Variovorax paradoxus: one gene and its partner. Each later gene encodes a partner of the first gene's protein in a complex. Links are inferred from orthologs where the notes say so. Each region holds a gene or a part of one and is shown on either strand. Other genes may lie near its edges.

Region 1 (5,644 bases):
GCCGCGCCGCTCGGTTCACCCGCTGCCGCAAAAGTGCTGTGGATCACGGGCTTGATCGCACCGCTCTCGAGCAGCGGCCAGACCTTGTCGCGCAGCGCCTTGGCAATGGCGCCCTTGAACGCCACCGGACGCGGACGCAGCGTCGAGCCGGTGATCGTGAGCCGCCTGCGCAGCACGAGGCCGGCATTGATCTGGCTCTTCACGCCGCCCTGCACCGCGATGATCACGAGCCGGCCGTCTTCGGCCAGGCACTCGATCTCGCGCGCCACGTAGTCGCCCGCGACCATGTCGAGCACCACGTCCACGCCCTTCCCTCCCGTGAGCTTCTTCGCCTCTTCGACGAAATCGCTCGTGCGGTAGTTGATGGCATAGTCAGCGCCCAGCTTCTTGCAGGCTTCGCACTTGTCGTCGCTGCCGGCCGTGACGATCACGATCGCGCCGAGCGCCTTGGCGATCTGGATCGCCGTCACGCCGATGCCGCTCGAGCCGCCCTGGATCAGCAGCGTTTCGCCCTTTTGCAGGCGGCCGCGCTCGAACACGTTGCTCCACACGGTGAAGAAAGTCTCCGGCAGCGAAGCCGCCTCGACATCGCTCCAGCCCTTGGGCACGGGCAGGCATTGCACGACGGGCGCCACGCACAGCTGCGCATAGCCACCGCCTGCAATCAGCGCGCAGACGCGGTCGCCGATCTTGAAGCCCGCCTCGGCCAAGGCCGCGGCGTCGCCCGAGACGATCTCGCCGGCCACTTCGAGGCCCGGCAGATCGGATGCGCCCGGCGGCACCGGATAGTTGCCCATCCGCTGCAGCACGTCGGGGCGATTGACACCACTTGCCGCAACGCGGATCAGCAGCTCGCCCGCACCGGCGACCGGGTCGGGACGCTGCGCGACGCGCAGCACCTCGGGGGCGCCGAACGAAGTGATTTCAATGGCTTTCATGGTCTTTCGGCCTCCTGCGCCCGCAGATGGGGCGAAGCTTGCTTTTCAAAAGATGACAACGGCGGCACGAGACCGCCGTTGCGCCCTTCTTACTCCTGAGGCTCGCGCGGGGCTTGCTGTTGCTGCTCGCCGGCCGGAGCCTGCGGCTGCTCGTTGCGCGGTTGCTGTTGCTGGTCGTTGAAGCGCGGTGCGCGCTCGCCACGATCACCACCGCGGTCGCCACGGTCGCCGCGATCACCACGGTCCGAACGCTCGCGGCGCTCGCCGCCACGGTCACCGCGATCGCCACGGTCTTCGCGCGGCGGCCGCTCGCTGAATTCCATGCCGGCCGGACGCTCGGTCAGGGCCTTCATGGACAGCTTGACGCGGCCCTTTTCGTCGGTTTCGAGAACCTTGACCTTCACGATCTGGCCTTCGCTCAGATAGTCGGTCACCTTCTCGACGCGCTCGTGCGCGATCTGGCTGATGTGCAGCAGGCCGTCCTTGCCGGGCAGCAGGTTGATGAGCGCGCCGAAGTCCAGGATCTTGGTGACCGGGCCTTCGTAGACCTTGCCGATTTCCACTTCGGCCGTGATCTGCTCGATGCGCTTCTTGGCCAGCTCGGCCTTTTCCGGATCGGTCGAGGCGATGGTGATGGTGCCGTCTTCGTCGATGTTGATCGTCGTGCCGGTTTCTTCCTGCAGGCCGCGGATGACCGAGCCGCCCTTGCCGATCACGTCGCGGATCTTCTCGGGGTTGATCTTCAGCGTGGTCAGGCGCGGAGCGAAGCTGGAGACTTCGGCCTTGGCCTCGCCCATGGCTTCCTGCATCTTGCCCAGGATGTGCATGCGCGCTTCCTTGGCTTGCGCCAGTGCGACCTGCATGATTTCCTTGGTAATGCCCTGGATCTTGATGTCCATCTGCAGGGCGGTGATGCCGTTGGTGGTACCCGCAACCTTGAAGTCCATGTCGCCCAGGTGATCTTCGTCGCCCAGGATGTCGGTCAGCACCGCGAAGCGGTTGTCTTCCTTGATCAGGCCCATGGCGATACCGGCCACGTGCGCCTTCATGGGCACGCCGGCGTCCATCATCGACAGGCAGCCGCCGCAGACCGAAGCCATCGACGAGGAGCCGTTCGACTCGGTGATTTCCGAGACCACGCGCACCGTGTACGGGAACTCTTCCTTGTTCGGCAGCACGGCGACGAGCGCGCGCTTGGCCAGGCGGCCGTGGCCGATTTCGCGGCGCTTGGTCGAGCCCATGCGGCCCACTTCACCGGTGGCGAAGGGAGGCATGTTGTAGTGGAACAGGAAGCGGTCTTCGTACTCGCCGGCCAGCGCGTCGATGCGCTGCGCGTCGCGTTCGGTACCGAGCGTGGTGATGACCAGCGCCTGCGTTTCACCGCGCGTGAACAGGGCCGAGCCGTGGGTGCGGGGCAGCACCGAGTTGCGGATTTCGATGGGGCGCACGGTGCGGGTGTCGCGGCCGTCGATGCGGGGCTCGCCCGACAGGATCTGGCTGCGCACGATCTTCGATTCGATGGCGAACAGCAGGTCGCTGACCTTGCCGGAGTCGAATTCGGCGCCTTCGGCCTTCAGTGCCTCGAGCACGCTGGCGTTGGCCTCGCGCAGGGCTTGCGTACGCGCTTGCTTGCTGCGGATCTGGTAGACGGCGCGCAGCTTTTCCTCGGCCAGGCCCTTGACCTTGGCGACGAAGGCTTCGTCTTCGGCGGGGGCCTTCCAGTCCCACACCGGCTTGCCGGCGTCGCGCACGAGTTCATGGATCGCGTTGATGGCGATGTTGGCTTGCTCATGGCCGAACACCACGCCGCCCAGCATGATTTCTTCGCTGAGTTGCAGGGCTTCGGATTCGACCATCAGCACCGCGGCTTGCGTGCCGGCAACGACGAGGTCCATCTGCGAATCCTTGCGGGCGGTCTGGCCCGGATTCAGCACGTACTGGCCGTTGATGTAGCCCACGCGGGCGGCACCGATCGGGCCGTTGAACGGCACGCCGGAGATCGAGAGCGCGGCGCTCACGCCGATCATGGCGGCGATGTCGGCGTCGACTTCGGGGTTGAGCGAGACCGTGTGGATGACCACGTGGACTTCGTTCAGGAAGCCTTCGGGGAACAGCGGGCGGATCGGGCGGTCGATCAGGCGGCTGGTCAGCGTTTCGTGTTCGCTGGGCTTGGCTTCGCGCTTGAAGAAGCTGCCGGGGATCTTGCCGGCGGCATAGGTCTTCTCGATGTAGTCGACGGTCAGCGGGAAGAAGTCCTGGCCGGGCTTGGCCGACTTGGAAGCGACCACGGTCGCCAGGATCACGGTGCCGTCGATGTCGACGAGCACGGCGCCGCTGGCTTGGCGGGCGATTTCACCCGTTTCCATGACGACGGTCTTGTCGCCCCATTGGAACGACTTGGTGACTTTGTTGAAGAGGCTCATTTTTGCTCCTGTTTTAGTAGCAGGCCACACAGGGCCCGCAAGGGGCGGAGGCTTCTCAGAACACGATGCCATTCCAGCGAAGCTCGGGCGAACTTCATTGGAATGACACAGCTTCGCTCTGTTTGGGCACTCCGAAAGTGGATCGCGAAGTAAAAAACGCCTGAGCTAGCGGACTAACCCAGGCGTTTTTTCATGCGATTCGGTTTACTTGCGCAGACCCAGCTTGGCGATCAGCGCGGTGTAACGGTCGGCGTCCTTGGACTTGAGGTAGTCCAGGAGCTTGCGGCGGCGGCTCACCATGCGCAGCAGGCCGCGACGACCATGGTGGTCCTTGGCGTGCGTCTTGAAGTGGGGGGTGAGCTCGTTGATGCGGGCGGTCAGCAGTGCGACTTGCACTTCTGGGCTGCCAGTGTCGTTGGCGGCGCGGGCGTTGTCTTTGACGACTTCGGCCTTGATGGAGGCTGCGATCATGATGATTTCCTTGTTCCTGGATGTTTGACTTGCGGTGGGGACTGGAACTGCCCTCGCCGTGCGCCTTGCGGCATGCAAAGCCTCGGGATTATAGCTCGGCGACTTTCAGCGGGCTTTCATGCCCCCTGGAACCCCTCCCATCGAGGGAAGCCAGCCCCACCGCGCCCAGCACGCAGGCGGCCCCGGCGATCTGGGCCAGGCTGATGCTTTCGCCCAGCCAGAGCGCCGCCAGGGCCAACGCCGAGACCGGCAGGATGGCCGTGAATAGCGCCGCCTCGGCCCCGCGCAGCCGGGACGATCCGGCAAACCACAGGACGAAGCCCAGCACCGTGGGCACCAGCGCGTAGTACGCGACACCGGCCAGCGCCGCCATCGGCAAGGGACGCTCCCAGGCCCGCTCAAGCAGCGCCGGAACCAGCGACAGCAGCAGCCCGAAGGCGGCCATGAGCGTCGACAACGCCAGCGGGCGCACCGGAACCCGCAGGCGCTTGTTGAGCAGGATGAACATCGCCTCGCAGACGACCGCGCCCAGGACCAGCAGATTGCCCAGCAACGCCGCAGGGGATTTCGAGTCCCCCGCCGAAGCAGCCCCTGCTCCGGGCCAGCTGATCGCCAGCACCCCCGCGGTCGCCAACACGATGCTGCCCACCAGGTAGCGCCCCGGCCGCTCGCGCAGCGCGATCACCGCCACCAGCGCGGCCACCGCCGGCAAGGTGCCCGCGACAACACCCGCGCTGGCCGCCGGCGCCCAGCGCACGCCCATGATCAGCAGCACCGTGTAGCCGACGCTGCCCAGCCCCGCCTGGCTCAGCAGCAGCGCCATGTCGCGCCGATCGGGCCTCGGCCACGGCGTGCGGGTCAGCCGCAGCAGCAACAGGAACACCGGCAGCGCCATCGCGAACCGCAGCGCGGTCGCGGTGAAAGGCGGCAGCCCGCCCGCGATGACCTTGCTCGCCACCACCGTGCTGCCCACCGTGACCATCGCCAGCGCGCACAGCGCCATGCCCTTCGACCGTTCCGACATGCCAGACCTTTCGCTTTCGAGAAAAGGCCCAGCTTCGCGGCCGGCGCGCGCCGCGTATTGAACGAAATTGCAGCCGGCTCAGCCCTTGCCGGGTTGCTGCTGCTCAAGCCAGCTGCGCAGCCGCTCGACGCCCTTCACCAGCCGCTGCGGGTCTTTGGAGGCAAAGCACCAGCGCAGCCAGCCTTGAGCTTCGGGGGCGAAGGCGTTGCCCGGCGCGAGACCCAGGCCCGCCTCGGCCACCAGCCGCTTGGCCACTTCGAGCGAATCGCCGAAGCCCTCGAGCCGGAAGAAGGCGTACATGCCGCCCTTGGCCGGCGCCACCTGCACGCCCGGCACCGCCGCCAGCAGCGGCACCAGCGTGTCGCGGCACGACTTCAGGTGCGCCACCACACGCGGCGTGATCTCGGACGTGTGCTCGATGGCCGCGATGGCCGCACGCTGCGTGAACACGCTGGCACAAGAGGTATTGAATTCGATCAGCTTGCCGATGCCGTCCACCATCGACGGCGGCAGCACCAGCCAGCCGAGGCGCCAGCCCGTCATGAGGAAGCTCTTCGAAAAGCTGTGCGTCACGACCAGCCGGTCGTCGGGCTTCGAGATGTCGAGGAAGCTCGGCGCGCAGCCGTTGGGCGTCGGCTCGTAGTACAGCCGCTCGTACACCTCGTCGGCCAGGATCCAGGTGCCGGTCTGGCGGCAATGGTCGAGCACGGCTTGCTGCTCGTCGCGCGTCATGGTCCAGCCCGTCGGGTTGTTGGGCGCGTTGACGATCAGCAGCTTCGTCTGCGAAG
Region 2 (6,347 bases), 800 kb from region 1 along the record:
ACGGCGCGCATCGCGTCCGGATGGTCCTTGGCGACCACGCGCACGCGGCGCTCGCCCGCACCGGCGCCCGAACCGTCGGGCAGCAGGTACTTGGCCAGCGGCGCGTCGAGCACCTTCTTGTTGGCGGGCCACGCGCCCTCGACCAGCGCCAGATAGGTCTTGCCGGTCTCGCGTTCGCGGAACTGGTCTTGCAAGGCGACCAGCGCGCTGCGCTTCTTGGCGACCAGCAGGATGCCGGAGGTTTCGCGGTCGAGCCGGTGCACCAGTTCCAGGAACTTGGCGCCCGGCCGCGCCGTGCGCAATTGCTCGATCACACCGAAGCTCACGCCGCTGCCGCCGTGCACGGCCACGCCGGCCGGCTTGTCGATGGCCAGGACGGCGTCGTCCTCCAGCAGCACCGGGAACTCGCGCGCTGGCGCGGGCGGGGTGGCGCCATCTTCCGCGCGCGCGGAAATCCGGATCGGCGGCAGCCGCAGCACGTCGCCCGCCTCGATGCGGGTTTCGGCCTGCACGCGGCCCTTGTTGATGCGCACCTCGCCCGAACGGATGATCCGGTAGACATGCGTCTTGGGCACGCCTTTCAGATGGCGGAACAGAAAATTGTCGAGCCGCTGCCCGGCGGATTCGGCATCGACCGTGAGGAATTTGATGGCCGCATTCGGTGCCCCGGGCTCACCTGAGGCATTTTGGTCTGCGGGATTTGGAGCAGCCGCGGGGCTCTGCTTCGCACCTATAATGTTTTTCACCAGCGCGGTCATGTAAGTGCTTGATTAGACAGAAGTTTAGTCCACTGCCATCAAATACCCAGGGCGGCGCTGTGAGGTCGATGCCGCTTTGGCGCCGAGCTGCAAACCCCGCGCAATTGCGCAAAGTGGCAGGCCCGGCACCCGAGTCAAGCCGACACCCACGAAACACCGATACGGAATACCCCAGCCTGCAGCTGACCAAGCTGCCGGCGGATCGAAGCGAGTCCCTTGTTGTGTTGATGCTGCTGATTCAAATGTGCCTGCGCTGGCTGATGCCAGTGGCCTCAGGCATTGGATCGCCCGCAGCGCGCGCCACCATTGCGCAACCGGCTATCAAAAAGATAGCTACTCAACACCGAATCTGGCTCGCGCCCATCCACGCGCCCCCACCCCGGCTGTCTTCTTGAGCTAACGCTCGAGAGGCCTGCTCGCGCCTGGCGCGGCAGTGACAGCATCCGGGGCCGAAGCGGCAATTCCCTGGTTTCGCGGGCGTCGTCCGTGCATCGTTGGCTCGTCAAGAGCCGGTAGAACGATACATATAAGGACAACGCATCATGAAGCGGATGCTGATCAATGCCACGCAGGCCGAAGAACGCCGCCTGGCCATCGTCGACGGGCAGAAACTGCTCGACTACGAAATCGAAATCGAAGGGCGCGAACAGCGCAAGGGCAACATCTACAAGGCGGTCGTCACGCGCGTCGAGCCCTCGCTCGAAGCCTGTTTCGTCGACTACGGCGAAGACCGCCACGGCTTCCTGCCGTTCAAGGAAATCTCCAAGCAATATTTCGCCGAAGGCGTGTCGGCCAGCCAGGCCCGCATCCAGGACGCGATCCGCGAAGGCCAGGAACTCACCGTCCAGGTCGAAAAGGAAGAACGCGGCAACAAGGGCGCGGCCCTCACCACCTTCATCTCGCTGGCCGGCCGCTATGTCGTGCTGATGCCGAACAACCCCCGTGGCGGTGGCGTCTCGCGCCGCATCGAGGGCGACGACCGCGCCGAACTCAAGGAGGCGATGGACCAGCTCGAGTACCCGAAGGGCATGAGCATCATCGCGCGCACTGCCGGCATCGGCCGCTCGGCGCCCGAACTCCAGTGGGACCTGAACTACCTGCTCAAGCTCTGGAGCGCCATCGACGGCGCGGCCAAGGGCGGCAAGGGCGCCTTCCTGATCTACCAGGAATCCTCGCTCGTCATCCGCGCCATCCGTGACTACTTCAATCACGACATCGGCGACATCCTGATCGACACCGACGACATCTACGACCAGGCGCAGCAGTTCATGGCGCACGTCATGCCCGAGCATGCCGCCCGCGTGAAGCGCTACCGCGACGACGCAGCCCTGTTCAGCCGCTTCCAGATCGAGCACCAGATCGAGTCGGCCTACGCCCGCACCGTGCAGCTGCCTTCGGGCGGCGCCATCGTGATCGACCACACCGAAGCGCTGGTTTCGGTCGACGTGAACTCGGCCCGCGCCATCAAGGGCGGCGACATCGAGGAGACCGCCACCCGCACCAACCTCGAAGCCGCCGACGAAGTCGCCCGCCAGATGCGCCTGCGCGACCTGGGCGGCCTGATCGTCATCGACTTCATCGACATGGACGAGTCGAAGAACCGCCGCGAAGTCGAAAGCCGCCTGCGCGACGCGCTGCGGCAGGACCGCGCCCGCGTGCAGTTCGGCTCGATCAGCAAGTTCGGCCTGATGGAAATGAGCCGCCAGCGCCTGAAGCCGGCCCTCTCCGAAGGTTCGTCGATCCCCTGCCCCCGTTGCGGCGGCTCGGGCCACATCCGCGACACCGAATCGAGCGCGCTGCAGATCCTGCGCATCATTCAGGAAGAGTCCATGAAGGACAACACGGCCGCCGTGCATGTGCAGGTGCCGGTGGAAGTCGCTTCGTTCCTGCTGAACGAAAAGCGCCCCGAAATCGCCAAGATCGAGCTCAAGCAGCGCGTCACCGTGCTGATGGTGCCCAACAAGACGCTCGAAACGCCGAACTACAAGCTCGAGCGCCTGAAGCACGACGACCCGCGCCTCGACCACATCGAAGCCAGCTACAAGATGGCCGACGAGATCGAAGACCCGACCTCCGTCACCCGCCGTTCGCAAGAGCCCACCAACAAGCAGACGCCGGTCATCAAGGGCGTGCTGCCCGACGCGCCCGCGCCCGTGGTGCCGCCCAAGCCCGAAGCCGTGCGCGCACCCGCTGCCGCGGCACCCGCACCGGTCGCTCCGCCTGTGGTTACCGCGCCGGTTCCGGCGCAGACCGGCTTCTTCTCCTGGATCAAGAACCTGTTCGGCGGCACGCCGGCCCCCGCTCCGGCGCCGGCCCCCGCCGCGATTCCGGTCGAACCGCCGAAGCCCCGCCGCGATGGCCGTCCCGGCCGCGACGGTGAAGCACGCGGCGGCTCGCGCGACGGCGAACAGCGCCGTGGCGGCCGTGGCGGCGAAGGTCGCGGTGAAGGCCGCAACGCGGAAGGCCGCGGCGAAGGCGGCGGACGTTCGGGTGGTCGCGACGGCGAACGCCGCGGCGGCCGCGGCGGCGAGCGCCGTGAAGGACGCGAAGGCCGTGAAGGTCGCAACAGCAGCGAACTGCGCGCCGACGGCGCCCCGCAGCAACCGCGTGAACAACGCGAGCCGCGCGAACAGCGTGAACCCCGCGAGCCGCGTGAAGCGCGCGCACCGCGCGACGGCGAACAACGCCGCAACGGCCGTGGCGAGCGCCGCGAAGGCGAAGGCCGCGACGGCCGCAACGCACCGGCAGAAGCACTCGACGGCAACCTGAACCTCGAAGCCCAGCAACTGGCTTCGGGCGAAGAAGGCAATGCAGGCGAACGCGCACCGCGCGCCCGCGGCGAACGCCGTGAACGTGGCGAGCGCAATGAGCGTGGCGAACGCGGCGAGCGCAACAGCGACCGCGCCGAACGCAACGGCGACGCCCAGCAGCCGCGCGGCGAAACCGCCCTTGCCGGCGAAGACGCAGCAGCCCAGGGCGAGCGCCAGCCGCGCAACGGCCGCGACGAACAACGCGCTCCGCGCGGTGAACGTGGCGGCGAGCGCGGCGAACGCAACGACGGCCGCCGCGAGCGCCGCAACGACGCACCGCAAGCCGAAGCCGACGGACGCGGTGCCGAAGCGGCGGCAGCCGACGTAGAGCAGACCAACGACGCCGGCAACGAGCAGGCACCCCGCCGCGAAGGCGACGAGCGCCGTGGCCGTTCGCGTGACCGTTACGGCCGCGATCGCCGTGAACGCGGTCCGCGCGACGAAAACGAAGCCGGCGCACAAGCCGCCGAAGTCGCCGAAGTCGCCGTGGCGGAAGCCGCAACGACGACGGCCGACGTGCAGGAAGAAGCCCCGGCGCCCCGCCACCAGCCGCAACAGCAACTGCCGCTCGCGTCGGAGCAACAGGCCGTCGTGGCCGAAGCCGTCGTCGCCGCGCCGGTCGCTGCCGCGCCCGTGGCTGCCCCGGCGCCCGTCGCCAACGGCCGTGCGCTGCCGAAGGTCCAGCCCTTCGAGCTGCCGCTGGACGAACTCGCGCAGATCGCCCAGAACTCGGGCCTGCAGTGGGTCAACTCCGACGCCGAGCGCATCGCGCAAGCACGCGCCGCCATCGCCGCCGAGCCGAAGCCGGTGCACGTGCCGCGCGAGCGCCCGCCGCTGGTGGTGCTCGACGAAGGCCCGCTGGTGCTGGTCGAAACCCGCCGCGATCTCGGCTCGATGTCGCTGCCGTTCGAACAGCAGCAACAGCAACAGCCCCTCTGAGCGGAACCCGCCCGGAAATGAAAACGGCGCCTCAGGGCGCCGTTTTTTTATGCCTTCTCGTAAAGCGGCAGGTCCGGCATTTCGAGGATCAACTGGCCGAAGCGGCAGGCGCATTCGGTTCGCCCGCTCTCGCTCCAGATCAGCGAGAAATCGACGCTCGGCAGCGGCGGCAGCCCATAGCGGCCGTCGACGATCTTCATGCCCGGCTCCACGTCCTCGCGCGCCAGCACCGTGACAGCCAACCCAGCCAGCACCGCCGCGCGAATGCCGTGCGGGCTCACCGACGTGAAGACCACGTGCCATTCGAAGGGCGCGGCATCGAGCGCGGCGCCCGCCACCTCGCGGTTCACGCAGGGCTTCGGAGAAAAGGCCATCGGCAGCGAGGCGCCGGGCGGCGGCTCGAAGGTTTCCGCCGCCACCCAGACCAGCTGCGAGCGCCGCAGCCGCGTGCCTTCCACGCAATCGGGCGGCGACATCACGACTGCCAGGTCGAGCTCGCCCGCGCGGATCATCGCGCGCAAGTCCAGGTGCATGCTGACGCTGACCTCCATGCGCGTGGCCGGAAAGGCGCGCGCGAACTGCGACAGCAGCGGCGGCAACCTGTCGCCCATGAAGTTGTCCGGCGCGCCGAAACGGACCACGCCCGAGATCGGCGAGGGCTGGAAGCGCCGGGTCATTTCGTCGAGGGTGTCCAGAATCTGCTGCGCGTAGCGAAGAAAGTCCTCCCCGTCTTCGGTGACGGTGAGGCGGCGCGTCGTGCGGTGCAGCAGCGGCCGGCCCACCTGCTCCTCGAGCCGCCGGATCTGGTGGCTGACGGCGGATTGCGTCAGGTGCAGCCGCTGCGCCGCGCGCGTGAAGCCGCCGGTTTCCTTGACGGCGACAAAGGCGCGCAGCAGCGTGGGGTCGAAGTCCATGGCATCCGATAAATGATTGATCCTAATGAATTTTAGGAAATTAAATCATTTCCATCATGAAGCGGGTTTCACCAGAATCGCCCCGAAACCATTTTTCGGAAAGCTTCGATGTCTCTCTCCCACACCGGCAGGAACCGGGTCGCGCTGGCCGCGATTTCGCTGATCGCCCTCATGTTCGGCCTGGAAATCTCCAGCGTGCCGGTCATTCTTCCCACGCTCGAAAAAGAACTGCAGGGCGATTTCAGCGACATGCAGTGGATCATGAACGCCTACACCATCGCCTGCACCACGGTGCTGATGGCCGCGGGCACGCTGGCCGACCGCTACGGCCGCAAGCGCATCCTCATCATCGGCATCGTGCTGTTCGGCATCACCTCGCTGATCTGCGGGCTCTCGCAGAGCGCGTGGCTGCTCATCGTCAGCCGCTTCCTGCAGGGCCTGAGCGGCGGCGCGATGCTGATCAGCCAGCTCGCGGTGCTCTCCCACCAGTTCCAGCAGGGCAAGGAGCGCAGCAAGGCCTTCGCCATCTGGGGCGTGGTCTTCGGCATGGGGCTGGGCTTCGGGCCGATCGTCGGCGGCGCCATCGTCGCGCTGTCGAACTGGCAGTGGGTGTTCCTGGTCCACGCTCCGCTGGCCGCCGTGGCGCTCGCCCTGGTGCTCGGCAGCGTGAGCGAGTCCAGCGACCCCGACGCGCAGCGGCTCGACCTTCCGGGCATCGTCACGCTGTCGCTCGCGGTGCTGGGGCTGACCTACTTCATCACGCAGGGGCCGGGCATCGGCTTCGGCAGTCCGCTGGCGCTGGGCATCCTCGGCGCGTCGGCCGCGAGCTTCGCGGTCTTCGTTTGGGTCGAGATCATCAATCCGCATCCGATGTTCGATTTCTCGGTGTTCCGCATCCGCAATTTCTCGGGCGCGCTGATCGGCTC

What was found.
Region 2: the proteins of pnp (region 1) and L3V85_RS10270 are in contact, whole or in part, in a cryo-EM structure (PDB 9QH0), measured with the Escherichia coli proteins. The link is inferred for Variovorax paradoxus from one-to-one orthologs.

The regions. Positions count from the first base shown.
Region 1 is NZ_CP091716.1:3,001,113-3,006,756, reverse strand. What follows is about bases 695-3,759. They hold pnp (polyribonucleotide nucleotidyltransferase), read right to left. Parts: upstream 3,362-3,759; coding sequence 1,028-3,361; downstream 695-1,027. Other genes in these bases: rpsO (30S ribosomal protein S15), read right to left, coding at 3,566-3,759; L3V85_RS13935 (NAD(P)H-quinone oxidoreductase), read right to left, coding at 695-938. In the rest of the region: more of L3V85_RS13935, read right to left, coding at 1-694; more of rpsO, read right to left, coding at 3,760-3,832; L3V85_RS13920 (DMT family transporter), read right to left, coding at 3,921-4,856; L3V85_RS13915 (pyridoxal phosphate-dependent aminotransferase), read right to left, coding at 4,935-5,644. UniProt on the Escherichia coli protein: Involved in mRNA degradation. Catalyzes the phosphorolysis of single-stranded polyribonucleotides processively in the 3'- to 5'-direction. Also involved, along with RNase II, in tRNA processing.
Region 2 is NZ_CP091716.1:2,204,907-2,211,253, reverse strand. The notes cover bases 940-4,707. They hold L3V85_RS10270 (Rne/Rng family ribonuclease), read left to right. Parts: upstream 940-1,300; coding sequence 1,301-4,507; downstream 4,508-4,707. Other genes in these bases: L3V85_RS10265 (LysR family transcriptional regulator), read right to left, coding at 4,555-4,707. Also shown: L3V85_RS10275 (RluA family pseudouridine synthase), read right to left, coding at 1-746; more of L3V85_RS10265, read right to left, coding at 4,708-5,421; L3V85_RS10260 (MFS transporter), read left to right, coding at 5,530-6,347. UniProt on the Escherichia coli protein: Endoribonuclease that plays a central role in RNA processing and decay. Required for the maturation of 5S and 16S rRNAs and the majority of tRNAs. Also involved in the degradation of most mRNAs.